Regions from separate parts of the Anaerobacillus sp. 63XJN7_5_ISO-PGPR-S23-430 genome, predicted to be linked through region 1. Evidence: predicted binding sites of a transcription regulator. Region 1 holds the regulator's gene; the other holds the start of a gene.
The links. Region 1 encodes NrdR, which represses ribonucleotide reductase genes. Its sites were predicted from a motif close to AACACNATATATNGTGTT; they were not measured.
Positions count from the first base shown of each region.

Region 1 (8,009 bases):
AAAACGGCTCTTAAATTATTGAAGCAGTTTGGCACAGTTGATGCGGTTTATGAGTCGCTTGATAAAGTGTCGGGCAAAAAGCTTAAGGAAAAACTTGAAGAGAACCGTGATCATGCCATGATGAGTAAGGAACTCGTAACAATATTTAAGGAGACGCCTCTTGAGCTTGGAATAAATGATCTGTCATATAGAGGATATGAACATGATGCTGTAGTTTCATTATTTAATGAGCTCGGCTTTAAAAACCTTCTTAATCGAATTGGTGGAGAGCAAAATGAGGAACAAGCAATAGAGGAATTGTCTTTTGATTTGGTTAAAGAAATTGAAGAGCATCATTTAATCAGTCCTTCTGCCATGATCGTTGAGGTAATGGAAGAAAATTATCATAATGCGGAAATACAAGGTATTTCTATTGTGAATGAAAATGGGAATTATTTCATACCAACCGAAGTCGCAATGTCTTCTAAGCTATTAAAAAACTTCCTTGAAGATCGATCTCAGAAGAAGTGGGTGTTTGATGCGAAGCGAGCAGTTGTTGCTCTAGGGTGGAAAGGGATTGCGCTAGAAGGCATTACGTTTGATTTAGTAATTGCTTCTTATTTACTGAATCCCTCTGAGTCAACGCATGATATATCTGCTATTTCTCGTCGAGAAGGCTTTTCAATCGTTTCCTCTGATGAATCGGTTTATGGTAAAGGGGCAAAACGCAAACTTCCAGAACAAGACGAGCTTGCAGACCACCTTGTTCGAAAAGCTTTCGCTGTTTTCCAATTAAAAGAGACACTTGAAGAACAGTTAAAAAAGAATGAACAATATGAGCTATTTCACGATCTTGAAATGCCGTTAACCCTTGTTCTTGGTGAAATGGAAACAAAAGGTGTATCCGTTGATACGAAATTCCTTGAGAAAATGGGTGCAGAGTTAAATGAGAAATTAAGCAAAATCGAAGCAAGGATTTTTGAACTTGCAGGTACAGAGTTTAACATCAATTCGCCTAAGCAACTCGGTGAGGTTCTATTTGATAAGCTAGAGCTTCCGGTGATTAAGAAAACAAAAACTGGATATTCAACTTCAGCTGATGTACTCGAAAAGCTTGAAAGTAAACACTATGTTATTCCAGAAATTCTTCTTTACCGTCAATTAGGGAAGTTGAATTCAACATATGTAGAAGGTTTACTAAAAGTGATCTATTCTGATACTGGGAAAATTCATACAAGGTTTAACCAGGCTCTCACGCAAACAGGTCGACTTAGCTCTACAGACCCTAACTTACAGAACATTCCGATTCGTTTAGAAGAAGGCCGTAAGATTAGAAAAGCTTTCATTCCATCTAATGAAAACTGGGTTATGTTTGCGGCAGACTATTCGCAAATTGAACTAAGAGTCCTTGCACACATCGCTCAGGATCAAAATTTAATCGAAGCTTTCCAACAGGATGAGGATATTCATACGAAAACAGCGATGAATGTGTTCAACGTTAACAAGGATGACGTTACGTCGAATATGAGAAGACACGCGAAAGCTGTTAATTTCGGAATTGTTTATGGTATTAGTGATTATGGTCTTTCTCAAAGTATTGACGTTTCGAGAAAGGAAGCTGGCGAATTCATCGATCGGTACTTAGAGAGTTTCCCAGGGGTGAAAAATTACATGGAAGATGTAGTTGTTAAGGCGAAAGAAGAGGGGTATGTATCAACAATGCTCCAGCGAAGAAGATATCTGCCCGAAATTAACTCAAGGAACTTTAATCAAAGAGGGTTTGCTGAAAGAACGGCAATGAACACACCGATTCAAGGAACGGCTGCTGATATTATTAAGCTTGCGATGGTTCAAATGGATACGCGATTAAAAGAAGAAAATCTAAAAACGCGTATGCTACTTCAAGTACACGATGAATTAATTTTTGAGGCACCAGAAGAAGAAATTGAAACGTTAAAACGGATCGTACCTGAAGTGATGGAATCTGCAATCAAACTGGATGTACCGCTGAAAGTTGATTATGAATATGGCTCCACCTGGTATGATGCGAAGTAGGCATCAAAGGAGAGGGAATAATGCCTGAATTACCAGAAGTAGAAACAGTTAAACGCACGCTCGAAGAATTAATCGTAGGGAAACGAATTACAAATGTATTAGTAAAATGGCCAAAAATCATCAAGAAACCTGATGATGTCGAAGCATTTAAAATGAAGGTGATTGGACAGACATTTAAGGGTGTAAGAAGAAGAGGGAAGTTTCTAAAGCTTATACTCGAGGATGATGTGATCGTTTCGCATCTTCGAATGGAAGGGAAATATAAGTTAACATCTATAGAAGAAGAGTTTGATCATCATACTCACGTATTCTTCACTTTTGATGATGGGACAGAACTTCGATACCATGATGTACGTAAATTTGGCACGATGCACTTGTTTCCGATTGGAGTAGAAGAAAATGAGTTGCCGCTTGCTCAGCTAGGTTATGAACCATTTTCTGATCAGTTTACCCCAGAAGTTTTACAACAGGGGTTTAAAAAGACTTCTAGGAAAGTAAAAACGGTATTATTAGATCAAACAATCGTTGTGGGATTAGGAAATATTTATGTGGATGAGGCATTGTTTAAAGCTGGTATTCATCCTGAGCGAGTGGCTTCAACGTTAAAAGAAAACGAAATTGAAGAGCTTCATGCTGAGATTGTGAATACGTTAAAAGATGCTGTAAACAAAGGTGGAAGTACAATACGTTCCTATGTAAATAGTCAGGGAAAAGTTGGAACTTATCAGGACAGTTTATTTGTCTATGGTAGAGCAGGTCAAGAGTGTAAGAGGTGCAATGGAGAACTTTCCAAAATCGTAGTCGGTGGGCGCGGTACGACATTTTGTCCTGACTGTCAGATAAATGAGTGATTCGTAGCGTTGGATGGGCTGCTTTCATATACTATTTAAGATTTTAGTATGGAAGGAGCTCGCCTATGTACTGGGTTTCTCTTTGTTTCTTAGCACTTGCAGTAAGTGTAGATGGATTTGGGGTCGGCTTAACTTATGGCTTGCGAAGAATGAGGATTCCTTTTAAGTCAATTCTCATTATTTCAATCTTTTCGGCGGTCTCCATGTTGGTCGCTATGGGGTTTGGGTCCCTTTTACAATTATGGATATCAGATATATTAGCCCAGCGTATTGGAGGCGGCATCCTTATTGCGCTTGGTGGCTGGGTGCTGTATCAAATGTTTCGTAACAATAAAGAAGCAGAAAAAACTGTTTCAGAGCGAATCCTTCTTCATTATGAAATTCGCTCGCTTGGAGTGGTCATCAGTATATTAAGAAAGCCGACAACAGCCGATTTTGATGACTCCGGTACGATTACAGGTATTGAAGCTATCATGCTCGGTGCAGCATTGTCGCTAGATGCCTTTGGAGCAGGGATTGGTGCGTCAATGGTTGGGTTTCCACCAATTGAAACTTCTCTTTTAATCGCATGTATGAGTTCGTTATTCCTGCTTTTAGGTCTTAAGTTTGGTAACTTCACTTCAAATATTAAATGGATGGATAAACTTTCTTTTTTACCAGGGTGTTTACTCATCATTCTGGGCTTTATGAGAATGTAGGAAAGGAGAAGATACGATGGATATAGGACTTACCGGTGGAATTGCTAGTGGAAAAAGTACTGTGGCAGAAATGATTCGCCGATATAACATACCAATAATTGATGCAGATGTGATGGCAAGAAAAGTGGTTGAACCTGGTGAGCCAGCTCTAGAAGAGATTTTTCGTTTGTTTGGAGAGGAAATGAAGGATGATAATGGTGGGCTTGATCGGAAGAAGCTTGGCTCTGTTATCTTTAAGGACGATGACAAGCGTAAGCAATTAAATCGTGTTCTTCATCCCGCTATTCGAAAAGGAATGCTTGACGAAGCTGCAGCTTATAAAGAACAAGGAAACGCTCACGTGGTATTCGATATTCCGCTGTTATTTGAAAGTAAACTGACTCATATGGTAGATCAAACACTTCTTGTCTATGTTAATGCTGACGTCCAGTTGAAACGATTAGTGGAGCGAGACGGTAGTACAGAAGAAGAGGCAACTGATCGCATACATTCTCAATTGCCTATCGAACAGAAGAAAAAGCTTGCTGATGAAGTGATTGATAATATGGGAACACGTGAAGAAACAGATAAGCAGCTTAGGAACATTCTAACTAAATGGAAAATCATTTAAAAAAATACGCCTTTCTGGCGTGTTTTTTTGTATTTATTTAGACGATTGCTCAGATATATGACGATTTACAAAAATAGTGTAAATTAATCTTTTCAATTGCATATTATATGTTATACTAATTTTGTGATAGGGGAAATAAGTATAACACATATATGGCGGGAGGAACGCTGGATGAAATCAAGAGTAGCGATTAATGGCTTTGGAAGAATTGGGCGTATGGTATTTAGAAAGGCAATTATGGAAGATAGTTTAGAAGTTGTGGCAATTAACGCTAGCTATCCGCCGGAAACGCTCAGCCATTTAATTAAATATGATAGCATTCACGGTACATTTGATGGAGAAGTAGTCCCTGTTGAAAACGGGATAAAAATTAATGGTAAAAAAGTTGTTGTTTTAAACAACCGTGATCCGAAAAGTCTTCCTTGGAAGGATATGGGGATCGATATTGTGATTGAAGCCACTGGTAAATTCCGTACAAGAGAAGAAGCAGCCTATCATATTGATGCGGGTGCTACCAAGGTAATCATAACAGCTCCTGGTAAAAATGAAGATCTTACAATTGTGATGGGCATAAATGAAAGCGAATACAAAAATGAAAAACATCACGTTCTTTCAAACGCTTCTTGTACAACCAACTGTCTTGCTCCTGTAGTACAGGTGCTTGATAAATCCTTTGGTGTTGTCTCGGGAATGATGACAACTGTGCATGCGTATACGAATGACCAAAAAAATATCGACAACCCCCATAAAGATTTGAGAAGAGCTCGCGCTTGTGGTCAGTCAATCATACCGACTTCGACAGGAGCGGCAAAAGCAATTTCTAAAGTTTTACCACACCTTGAGGGGAAACTTAACGGCATGTCACTTCGTGTACCTACACCAAATGTCTCACTTGTAGATCTTGTAGTAGATCTTGAGAAGGATGTGACAATTGATCAGGTTAATGATGCTTTAAAGGCTGCTTCCGAGGGACCGCTTCGAGGAATTCTTGGCTACTCTGATGAACCTCTCGTTTCCATTGATTACAACGGAAATGATCATTCATCGATTGTCGATGGACTTTCTACAATGGTCGTTGAGAATAAGAAAGTAAAGGTCCTTGCCTGGTACGATAATGAGTGGGGTTACTCATGCCGAGTTGTTGATATGGCGAAGTATGTGGGAGAAAGAATACCCGAGAGATTGAAAGCAATCGTATAGAAAGTGGGAGAAGAGGCGGTATATCACCGCTTCTTTTTTTATAAGCTTGTGTTATTGATAGCTCGATTTTTGTTCGAATCAATGGGTTGACACAGCGCGTAAATACTACAAAAATCAACAAGGCTCGTTAATATAGTCGGTATGTAAAATAACGTAATGATAGTACTCGCGAAATTCACATCTTAGTTAAAGGAGCAGTTAACGATAAACCAAATATATTTGAATGATTGAATCATACTACAGTTAATAGGATAAAATTAGTCATATAAGAATATAATGAGCTTTAATGCTCAATAACGACGAACTAACAAAAAGGTTCTTTAATTTATTCTTGCAAATCTATTTTAAAAGCCTTATACTATTTTTCGTGAACTTCTTTTATAGCAATTTGGCATTGAAAACTACTTAAAGGGTTAGGACCTCATCGGACTAACTTTCCCCCGTGGTGGATTTTCGATACCGCATGCTAATCAATGCATGAGTAAATTTAAAGGGGGAATTTTGCTATGGATACAATGGGTCGTCACGTCATTGCTGAACTATGGGGCTGTGACATTGAAAAATTAAACAACATGAAATTTATTGAAGAAACGTTTGTTGAAGCTGCTCTTAAGTCCGGTGCTGAGGTTCGTGAAGTTGCATTTCATAAATTCGCTCCACAAGGCGTTAGTGGTGTTGTTATTATTTCTGAATCACACTTAACGATTCACAGTTTTCCTGAACATGGTTATGCAAGTATTGATGTATATACTTGTGGAGATCTTGATCCGAACGTTGCGGCTAACTATATTGCTGATGCTCTCGGTGCAGATTCACGAGAAAACATTGAACTTCCTCGAGGCATGGGTCCGGTCAAACCTAAAGTTAGAGAAGAACAGTCAGCGTTTACTTCATAATAATACAATGATTGAAAAGGGTGCTCAGTGCACTCTTTTTTTATATTCACTAAGAAGACATCTCGCTTTTCCTATCGGTCCTATTCCTTTCAATGTGATTGATTTATCAGTCATTTATTGCTATTCTTAAAAAAAATAGAGGAGGACCTGGGGTGGGAATAAAAGAATTTTTTAGCAACCGTTCTGAAACTGGGGAAAGACATCCGAATGATGCTCTTAAAACCCATTATTTTAAAGCGACAAAGGAACAGGCTTTTACAGAAGCGAAAGCCGTCCTTCAACAACACTATAAAGGTGAAATCGTTACGAATTCTCCGGAGCGTGGAGAATTTGTTTTTCAAGTGAAAGGTCCTAAAAAGGCCCTTATTGTTGTAACAGTTGTCACGGTTCGTGCTTATAGAACTGCCGTTGATTTCTCTGTTTCAACAGAGACGCCACTTCCAGTTGATTTCGGATACAGTAAGAAAGTCATTGCAACCATTTATAATGATTTAAAAAAGAAACTTACGTTAATCGGAACAGGGATTTCTGAGCAGTTTTAAGGGTAGGTGTGTCTTGACACATTTTATGCTAAAATAGTAGTAGAAATCTTGTTCGTTTAGTGGAGATGATCTTATGCGTTGTCCCAACTGCAATCACAATGGTACAAGGGTGCTTGATTCTCGGCCGGTTCACGAGGGCCGTTCGATTCGTAGGCGCCGTGAGTGTGAATCGTGTACGTATCGATTTACGACATTTGAAACAGTTGAAGAAATACCGCTTATAGTAGTGAAAAAAGAAGGAACTAGAGAAGAGTTTAGCAGGGATAAAATTCTTAGAGGTTTAATTAAAGCCTGTGAAAAAAGGCCTGTTCCACTTGAAACTCTAGAAACAATTGTTAATGAAATCGAACGTGATCTTCGTAATCAGGGAGCTTCCGAGATCAGTAGTGATGTTGTGGGAGAGCTTGTTATGGATCAGCTGGCAAAGGTTGATGAAGTTGCTTATGTTCGATTTGCTTCTGTCTATCGTCAATTTAAAGATATTAATGTCTTTATCCGCGAATTAAAAGAATTAATTAACAGAGCAGAATAACAAAGGGGGAGCTTCGCGTAAGCTCTTTTTTTGTACGGTTTCAAAAATTATGAGGAATACAAAGGTGAAGCATATGCATTGGAAAGAACTTCTTCCTGTTGATACGCTTCAGATTGAAGCATCCGGACTTTTGCACGAGTATGATCGAAGAGTACTAACATTGTTATATCAACCTTTAATCGGGGCTCCGGCCTACAGTCTTTATATGACTCTCTGGAGTGCTCATGAGCAGCAGAATCATTTTGTTACAACAATGACTCATCATAATTTGCTACTTATGATGAGATGGGATTTGAAGAGAGTACTTGAAGAGAGACGTAAATTAGAAGGAATTGGCCTGTTGAAAACATATGTAAAAGACAGTGGAGATCCTAGACATTTTACTTATGAATTGCAAGCTCCTCTCACACCGGAACGCTTCTTCAATGATGGCGTACTGAATATTTATTTATTCAATCGATTAGGACGTAATCGATACAATGATCTAAAAAAGCACTTCACAGTGGAAAAGGCAGATCTAGCTGAGTATAGTGACGTGACTGCATCATTTAATGAAGTATACGATTCTCTTCACCCGTCTGAAATGACTGGTATGAGCGAAGTAGAAGAGGAAGTAACGATAGAGAAACGTGATGAAAATAAAGGC
Region 1 covers NZ_CM149686.1:3,001,477-3,009,485, reverse strand. Annotated here, with positions in the region: gene polA (DNA polymerase I) at 1-2,034, shown strand, start outside; gene mutM (DNA-formamidopyrimidine glycosylase) at 2,055-2,885, shown strand; gene ytaF (sporulation membrane protein YtaF) at 2,951-3,583, shown strand; gene coaE (dephospho-CoA kinase) at 3,600-4,193, shown strand; gene AC0VYJ_RS15830 (glyceraldehyde-3-phosphate dehydrogenase) at 4,365-5,393, shown strand; gene speD (adenosylmethionine decarboxylase) at 5,900-6,289, shown strand; gene AC0VYJ_RS15820 (cytosolic protein) at 6,442-6,831, shown strand; gene nrdR (transcriptional regulator NrdR) at 6,905-7,363, shown strand; gene AC0VYJ_RS15810 (replication initiation and membrane attachment family protein) at 7,437-8,009, shown strand, end outside.

Region 2 (8,009 bases), 320 kb from region 1:
GGTAAGGTTACTCTATCGTGTTGCATTAATTCCGGTAGTTCTTGGAGTTTCATTCGAAGTTCTCCAATTAACGAATAAAGTTAGAGAAGTTCCTGTATTAAAAGTGCTTGGCTATCCTGGGTTATGGGTTCAGCTACTAACAACCAAAAACCCAGATGATAAACAAGTTGATGTTGCAATCCACTCATTTAATGAACTACTTTCTCGAGATAAACAACGAGAGGAAGACGATTCAAGCACAAAAGTTGTGTAAAGATGAACAGGAGGTGAATCATTTGTCGCGCCGTGTTGTTCAACCTCTAATTTATTTATTAATTGGCCTAGCAGCTATTGGTTTTGTTTGGAAAATGGTCACAGACCCTCAAGGACTTTTCATGCAACTTCTAATCACTGCTGCGATTGCTGCAATCATGATCTTCGTTGTCAGAAAGTTAATGGCTAGAAGAATGGGTCAACAATCAACTTCTTATCAAAAGGCCGTTAAACAATCAACCAAAATGAAAAAGAAAAAAGCTACACCAAGAAGAAATGCACCTCACCTTCGTGTCATTCCATCTAAACGTCTTTCTCCTAGAAAGCGCTCTTTACAGGAGGATCGAAAACAAAATCCTTTTACCGTAATCGAAGGACGTAAAGGAAAAAAGAAAAACAGAGCTCTCTTTTAACATGGTTCACTTGTTTTACCGATAAGATTGGGCGACTTAATAAAAAGTCATTGTCCTGAATGGAAAACTCCTTCTATTTGGAAGTAACTAAACTAACATAAATATGAAAAGGTGGCTGATGAAATCAGCCACCTTTTCATGTAATATTGTCAGGCAATTTTCTCCACGTATTGAGAAATTGAGAGGTTCGCTCTTCTCCTAACAAGATTAGTTTCTTTTGACTTTGTCTCTCTAGTTTAAAAGCTGTCGTCAGATCATGATCCACAGGTATAAACACAATGTTCTTGGCTTTTTGTTCTTCAATATATCGAGCATCATGAGCCTGCTTCATTGTTTCAAATAATGCCTGATACATATCAACAGCATTTGTAATTTTATTTTCAGGAACGTGGTTAAAGTTTGCACTCAATTGAAAGCCTAATACCGGTCTTTGTGGTTTTTTATTTTCAGGAGGTTGGAATATCCATAAAGGGAAGTTACTTAAAATTCCGCCATCTACCATATAGTGCTTTTTACCATCAATGGAGTAGAGCGGTTGAGGTTTAAAGAAAAATGGTAAACTCGCACTCATCCTAACAGCTTTCGCGACAGAGAACCGCTCTGGTACGAAGCCGTACTGTGCTAAGTCATCAGGTATAACGACAAGCCTACCTTTCGATATATCGGATACAATAATCTTCAGTGATCCCTCGGGTAAATCACCGAATGTTTCAATGCCTTTGTTTTTTAATAAATCCCCAACCCATAATTCTAGGTCCTTTCCAGAATAGAGTCCAAGATTCCAATACAACATCAACCACCGTATCAACGGGAATGTATAACCCGAGTTTTTTTCGAGTAGTGTCGTTAGATCCGTATCGAGCAAGATCTTTTCTAACTCATTTCCCTTATAACCTGAAATAATTAAAGATGCAATTATAGCTCCAGCACTCGTGCCCGCTGTACGTTTAAATTCGAGGCCTTTTTTCTCAACGGCTTGAAGTGCTCCCACTAGCGCTATCCCTTTAACTCCGCCACCTGAAAAGACGCCATCAATGTACACTCTCAAACCTCCTTCCCACCTTATTAAAGCCTAAGCTTTAACGGGGGAATTTAGTACAAAAAAAAGAAACAACCCGATTAAACTTCGGATTGTTCCTCGTGTGCTTCTTCATTTTTACGTTGCACTTCTCTAAGTTCATCCACTCGTACATTTGTCTCTTCAAAGTACTGGACAAGATCACCAATGCGATCGATAGCGTCCCAGCTTAGATGATGTTCAATACCCTCAACATCTTCATATATATTCTCTTCGTTAACCCCGATAACACCTAGAAATTGTTCAAGCAAAGCATGGCGATCAACGAGTCGCTTTCCTAGCTTTTTCCCTTTAGGAGTAAGCATAAAGCCGCGATATTTTTCGTATACGACATATTTACCTTTATCTAATTTTTGAATCATTTTGGTTACCGAGGAGGGATGTACCTCTAATGCTTCCGCGATATCTGATACGCGAGCATACCCTTTTCCGTCTATAAGTGCATAAATACGTTCAATATAATCTTCCATACTGGGAGTAGTGGCCATTGGATTCCCTCCATCTTTTATTCCATTTAAGCCAGTTAATAAAAGCATACACCATAGTATGGGCGGATACAAGGAAAGGTTCCATAAGCTTCTATTAACTGCATTAACTCAGTTCTAATACTCTTATGTAGAGCAGATATTATATCATATTTCATTTAATCGGTTTTGTAAATTAGTGGATAAAATACAAAGTCACTTGAACACCCCAACAGCACTTGCGAAAAATGTCCCTAATCTACGCACAAAAAGATGAAGGATAAACGTTTCCGTCTATCCTTCCCTTACATCAGTTAGCTATTAAAGTCCGCACTTCAGCTGTGCACCACAATTATCACAAGTATTGCAACCACCCATTTCCTTTACCTGACCCTTTCGACAAACAGGGCACGTATTACCTACTTCAGACCCGATTGTAACGTCTGTAGAGCGTAGATCTGTAATCGTGTCAACTAGTACTACTTGCTTCTTTTCTTGCATGCCATCTTCAAACTCAAGCTGTTCAAATGAATTTTCTTCTGCTTTAAGAGTTAGAACCTGAGAATCACGGCTACCATCTACATAAACGGTACCGCCTTTGGCTCCTCCATTATATAGACGCTCATAAACTGCTTCCACTTGTTTCACTGAATACCCTTTTGGAGCATTAACAGTTTTTGAAATCGAGCTATCAACCCAGCGTTGAATAACGCACTGAGTGTCAGCATGATCTTCTGGTGCGAGCTCCATTGCTGAAACGAACCATTCCGGAAGGTTTTCTGTATCAGCTTCTGGGTTTCTTTCAAAGTACTCTGCAAGAATATCTGCTTTTACTTCGATAAATTTACCAAGTCGTCCACTACGGTAATAAGAGAAAGAGAAGTAAGGCTCAAGACCGGTAGAAACCCCTACCATCGTGCCAGTGCTACCAGTAGGCGCAACTGTTAGAAGATGTGAATTACGTATACCATAGTCCATAATGCTGTCGCGTAGGTCATTTGGCATTTGTTGCATATAACCTGTGTTAACAAATGCTTCACGTAATCTATTTGTTTCCGCAACTGTTTCACCCTCAAGGAAAGGGAAGCTTCCCTTTTCTTTAGCAAGATCCACAGAAGCACGATAAGCTGTTGTAGCAATTGTTTCAAAAATCTGATCTGTTAAATTATTCCCTTCTTCTGATCCATATATTGTTTCACAGTATATAAGAAGGTCATGTAGCCCCATTACTCCTAGTCCTACTCGACGTTCGCCAAGAGCTTGCTTCTCATTCTCTTCTAAGAAGTAAGGTGTCGCATCAATAACGTTATCTTGCATGCGTACGCCAACTTCAACCGTTTCTCTCAGCTTATCGAAATCAACAGTCTTTGTCTCCTTATTAGCCATCTCAGCAAGGTTCACTGCTGCTAGGTTACATACAGAGTAAGGTGCTAATGGTTGCTCACCACATGGGTTAGTAGCGACAACTTTTTGACCGTAAGAAGTTGCGTTTGTTTTTTCATTTGCATTATCAATAAAGAAGATACCTGGCTCTGCAGAGTAAGTAGCACAAATATTAATTAAATCCCACAGCTCTTTTGCCTGAACCTTACGATAAGTTCTTACTGGAAAGCCTTGCTTCTCCCAGTCACGTACATCCCCTGATTCATGCCAGTTCTCATTATAAAGTGCCATTTGTTCTTTCGTATAGTTCTCTACATCCGGGAATCGAAGTTCATATTCAGAATCATTTTCAACCGCGTCCATAAAGTCTTTAGTTAAACAAATCGAGATGTTTGCACCAGTCAAGAAGTCAGGATTGTGGACAGAATACGTTCCACCCGTTGCAAGCTTATCCTGCGCATCCTGCATCACTTTTTCTTCAAAGCCACCTGTTCCGGGAATACTACGGTAGTTTAAGATACTTTGGTACATAGATCTTTCCGACTCTGAGAGCGGTGTGAATTTCAACTTATCTTCTGCAAGTTTCTTAATTTGTTCATCCTTTGTATTCTCCATAAGGAAACGAAGAATGCGTGGATTCTGCATTTTTGAAATGATAAATTCAATAATATCAGGATGCCAGTCAGCGAGCATAATCATTTGGGCCCCACGTCTTGAGCCACCTTGCTCCACTAGATGCGTCAGCTTTGCAATATCATCCAGCCATGAAACCGAACCTGATGATTTACCATTCACACCCCTAGCAAGCGTGTTTCTAGGACGAAGTGTAGATCCGTTCGTTCCTACTCCACCACCTCGACTCATAATCTCCATTACTTGTTTACGGTGTTCAGAAATACCTTCTCTTGAATCCTGTGGAAACGGCATAACGTAACAGTTAAAGTACGTCACTTCCGTATCAGCTCCAGCTCCGTAAAGCACACGTCCTGCAGGAACAAAGTTCATTGATGAAAGTTCTTTATAGAAACGATCTTCCCAATATGTCTTTTCCCCATCTGTTTTCTCTACATCAGCAAGACCACGTGCATTACGACGAGCAATTTGCTCATAATATACTTCCAAGGGCTTTTCTATGACATCCAACGAACGGACAATAATACCTGATTCTCTTTCTTCTTCTGTGTCTAAAACGCCAACGTAATCCTCATGAACAGCTACAGTTGCTTTCTTAGATTGAAGATCGAATTCTTCAATATACCCAAGACCTCTTGCTGGAAATTTTGGATCTTCTTTAATCGTTAAGACAACAAAATCACCTTTTTGTAATGTCTTTTTCTCTGTATCTTTAAATGCATAGCGGTCAAGCATCACAAGACGACTAACACCTTTGTGAGTTAGATGCATATCCTCTGTAATCGGATGAACCTGCGCAAACATTTCAATATCCTTATTCAACTGCTCAATGTTAATAGATCTTCTTTTTTCATTGGTTTGTATTGTCATATAAACCCCTCCGTTTCGACATTTATACACTTAAGAGCATCTCTAGATGTATGTAGCTATGATAAATCGTCTTGATTAATAGTAGCACATGTACACGAACCAGACAATCATTTTTAACCATATATAGTGTTCAGAATTCTTCAATCAATACTACATATAGTAAAAGAGCGAATACTTTAGCGATTTGTCAACTTTCAAATCCAGTGAAAATGAAAGGTTTTCCTCGATAAATAAAGGTTAGATTAGAAGAATAGAGAAAAAAGAGGAATTTTGTCTATTGCACATTTTTCCACACTCTGCCTTTTTAACATAGGAGACAAAAATTAATTAGTTAACAGACCATGATTAAGATTAGAACATTTGTTCTTGTTAAGTCAATAGGAAAAAGCACCCAACGAAGGTGCTTATTTGCTAAAGTTCCATTCCTTGCTAGCGTATTTCTCCTCTGCTAGTTGAACAACAAAGGACTCTTGTTCATCCGTTAGTTGATATGGAACCAATTCAATATCAAGCCCCTGTTGAAAACCATCATAAAAAGCTTTAACCGCTTCTGATATCGATACAGGAGTTTCACGGAGTGCATTAATAGCTACAGCCTTTTTTCTAAAACCTCGCTGCATCCGCTCACGTATCCGTTCATTTTTAAATTTGAAACAATCAAACAATTGGTCCTCATCAATGTCAAGAAGAATCGATCCATGCTGGAGAATGACACCTTTTTGACGAGTTTGAGCGCTCCCAGCGACTTTTCGCCCTTCTACAACAAGTTCATAATAGGATGGAGAGTCAAAACATACACCCGACCTTGGTGCACGTAGCTCTTCTTTCTCTGCATCCGTTTCAGGAACAGCGAAATAAGCATTCAATCCAAGTTTTCTGAAACCAATCAATAACCCTTCTGAAATAACCCGGTACGCTTCTGTTACGGTTGAGGGCATGTCTGGATAATCTTCAGAGACAATAACGCTATAAGTCACTTCCTGATCATGAAGGACAGCTCTTCCACCAGTAGGGCGTCTCACAAACCCTAGACCATTTTTTTCTACAGCATCCATATTAATATCACGTTCGATACGCTGGAAATAACCAATTGAAAGTGTTGGGGGATTCCACCCGTAAAATCGAATAACAGGGGGGATAGTCCCATCACTATGCCATTTCAATAATGCTTCATCAAGTGCCATGTTATAAGCTGGAGAACGTTCTCCCGAATCAATAAATGCCCATTGCTTCATTTTCGGAACTCCTTTATCACTGTCAGTTTTCTAACACCTTCCCTATTCTAGCAGAGGAGAAAATGGATGACCAATGAACACTCTCAATTATTTTAGCTATGTCTTGAACATTATTGGTTTTTCGATCTTTCGAGTATAGGCGAATCTCCTCTATCCCAACTAATTTAGAACAAATTTGATTTAATTACTGAATACTACCTATTCTTTTTATAGTTATTCCTTTTTTCTTTTGCGGAAAGCCGAAAAGACGTGTAAACTTAAAGTTGTCGATTTTACTTGAAAGGGTGTAACAAAGTTTATGGAATGGATTATCGCAATACTCGTCGCGATCATTGTGTATGTTGTCATTACTCGATACATGCAAAAGAGGAATTTGAAAACGTTAACGGAGGAAGAATTCCGTGCCGGCTATCGTAAAGCCCAACTGATTGATGTTCGTGAACCAAACGAATTTGATAATGGCCATATTCTAGGGGCAAGAAACATCCCTGTTAGTCAGCTAAAAATGCGAATTAAAGAAATCCGCAAAGATCAGCCAGTTTATATGTACGACTACAACGGAATTATTGTAGCTCGTGCTGCAAGCATTCTTAGAAAACATGGCATTAAAGATCTTTATCAATTAAAAGGCGGCTTCAAAAAATGGGGCGGCAAAGTAAAGAAAAAATAAAAAGCAGCTGCCTTTGCAGCTGCTTTTTTTGATTGCTATTCAGCAACTCAAAATGGCTTTGTTGATTTTGCATCATTGATTTATCCATGTTAAACGTATCTCTCATTTGAATGAGCCATAATCGAGTAGTGAACAATATAAATTAACAGGGCCTATCAATAAGCATTAGGCTTTTTGATAACGTAAAACAGGCTTTCTGGCAGCCGTGGTTTCATCAAGGCGACCAATAACTGTTGTATGTGGGGCTTCCTGAACAATTTCCGGATTTTCCTCTGCTTCTTTTGCAATTTGAAGCAGTACATCACAGAACTCATCAAGTGTTTCTTTTGATTCTGTCTCCGTAGGTTCAATCATCATACATTCCTCAACGTTAATTGGGAAATAGATCGTTGGCGGGTGGTAACCAAAGTCTAGCAGTCGCTTTGCCATATCAAGCGTTCTGACACCAAGTTTCTTTTGTTTTTTTCCTGAAATCACGAATTCATGCTTGCAGTGCTGTTCATAAGGTAACACAAAGGCATCTTGTAAGCGTCTCATCATATAGTTAGCATTTAATACCGCATTTTCCGATACTTGCATTAAGCCTTCTGGCCCCATAGTACGAATATACGTATATGCTCGAACATTGATACCGAAGTTACCATAGTAAGGCTTTACACGACCAATGGACTGAGGACGGTCATACTCGAAACGATAGGCATTATTCTCCTTCACGAGTACCGGCTTAGGAAGATAAGGAATTAAATCAGATTTAACACCAACCGGTCCAGATCCAGGTCCACCACCACCATGAGGTCCAGTGAAAGTTTTGTGTAGATTTAAGTGCACAACATCAAAACCCATATCTCCAGGACGAGCAGCCCCCATAATAGCATTCATATTTGCACCATCGTAATATAGCTTTCCACCTGCGTTATGAATAATTGACGCCATCTCTGTAATCTGTTCTTCAAATAGTCCAAGTGTATTTGGATTTGTCAGCATCAGCGCAGCCGTATCTTCATCTACTAC
Region 2 covers NZ_CM149686.1:2,677,714-2,685,722, forward strand. Annotated here, with positions in the region: gene AC0VYJ_RS14120 (DUF1385 domain-containing protein) at 1-253, shown strand, start outside; gene AC0VYJ_RS14125 (SA1362 family protein) at 276-665, shown strand; gene AC0VYJ_RS14130 (patatin-like phospholipase family protein) at 802-1,707, opposite strand; gene mntR (transcriptional regulator MntR) at 1,785-2,231, opposite strand; gene AC0VYJ_RS14140 (vitamin B12-dependent ribonucleotide reductase) at 2,529-5,093, opposite strand; gene AC0VYJ_RS14145 (lipoate--protein ligase family protein) at 5,498-6,328, opposite strand; gene AC0VYJ_RS14150 (rhodanese-like domain-containing protein) at 6,627-6,998, shown strand; gene gcvPB (aminomethyl-transferring glycine dehydrogenase subunit GcvPB) at 7,164-8,009, opposite strand, start outside.
Region 2: the regulator NrdR is predicted to act here: its motif matches at 5,207-5,224, upstream of AC0VYJ_RS14140 (vitamin B12-dependent ribonucleotide reductase).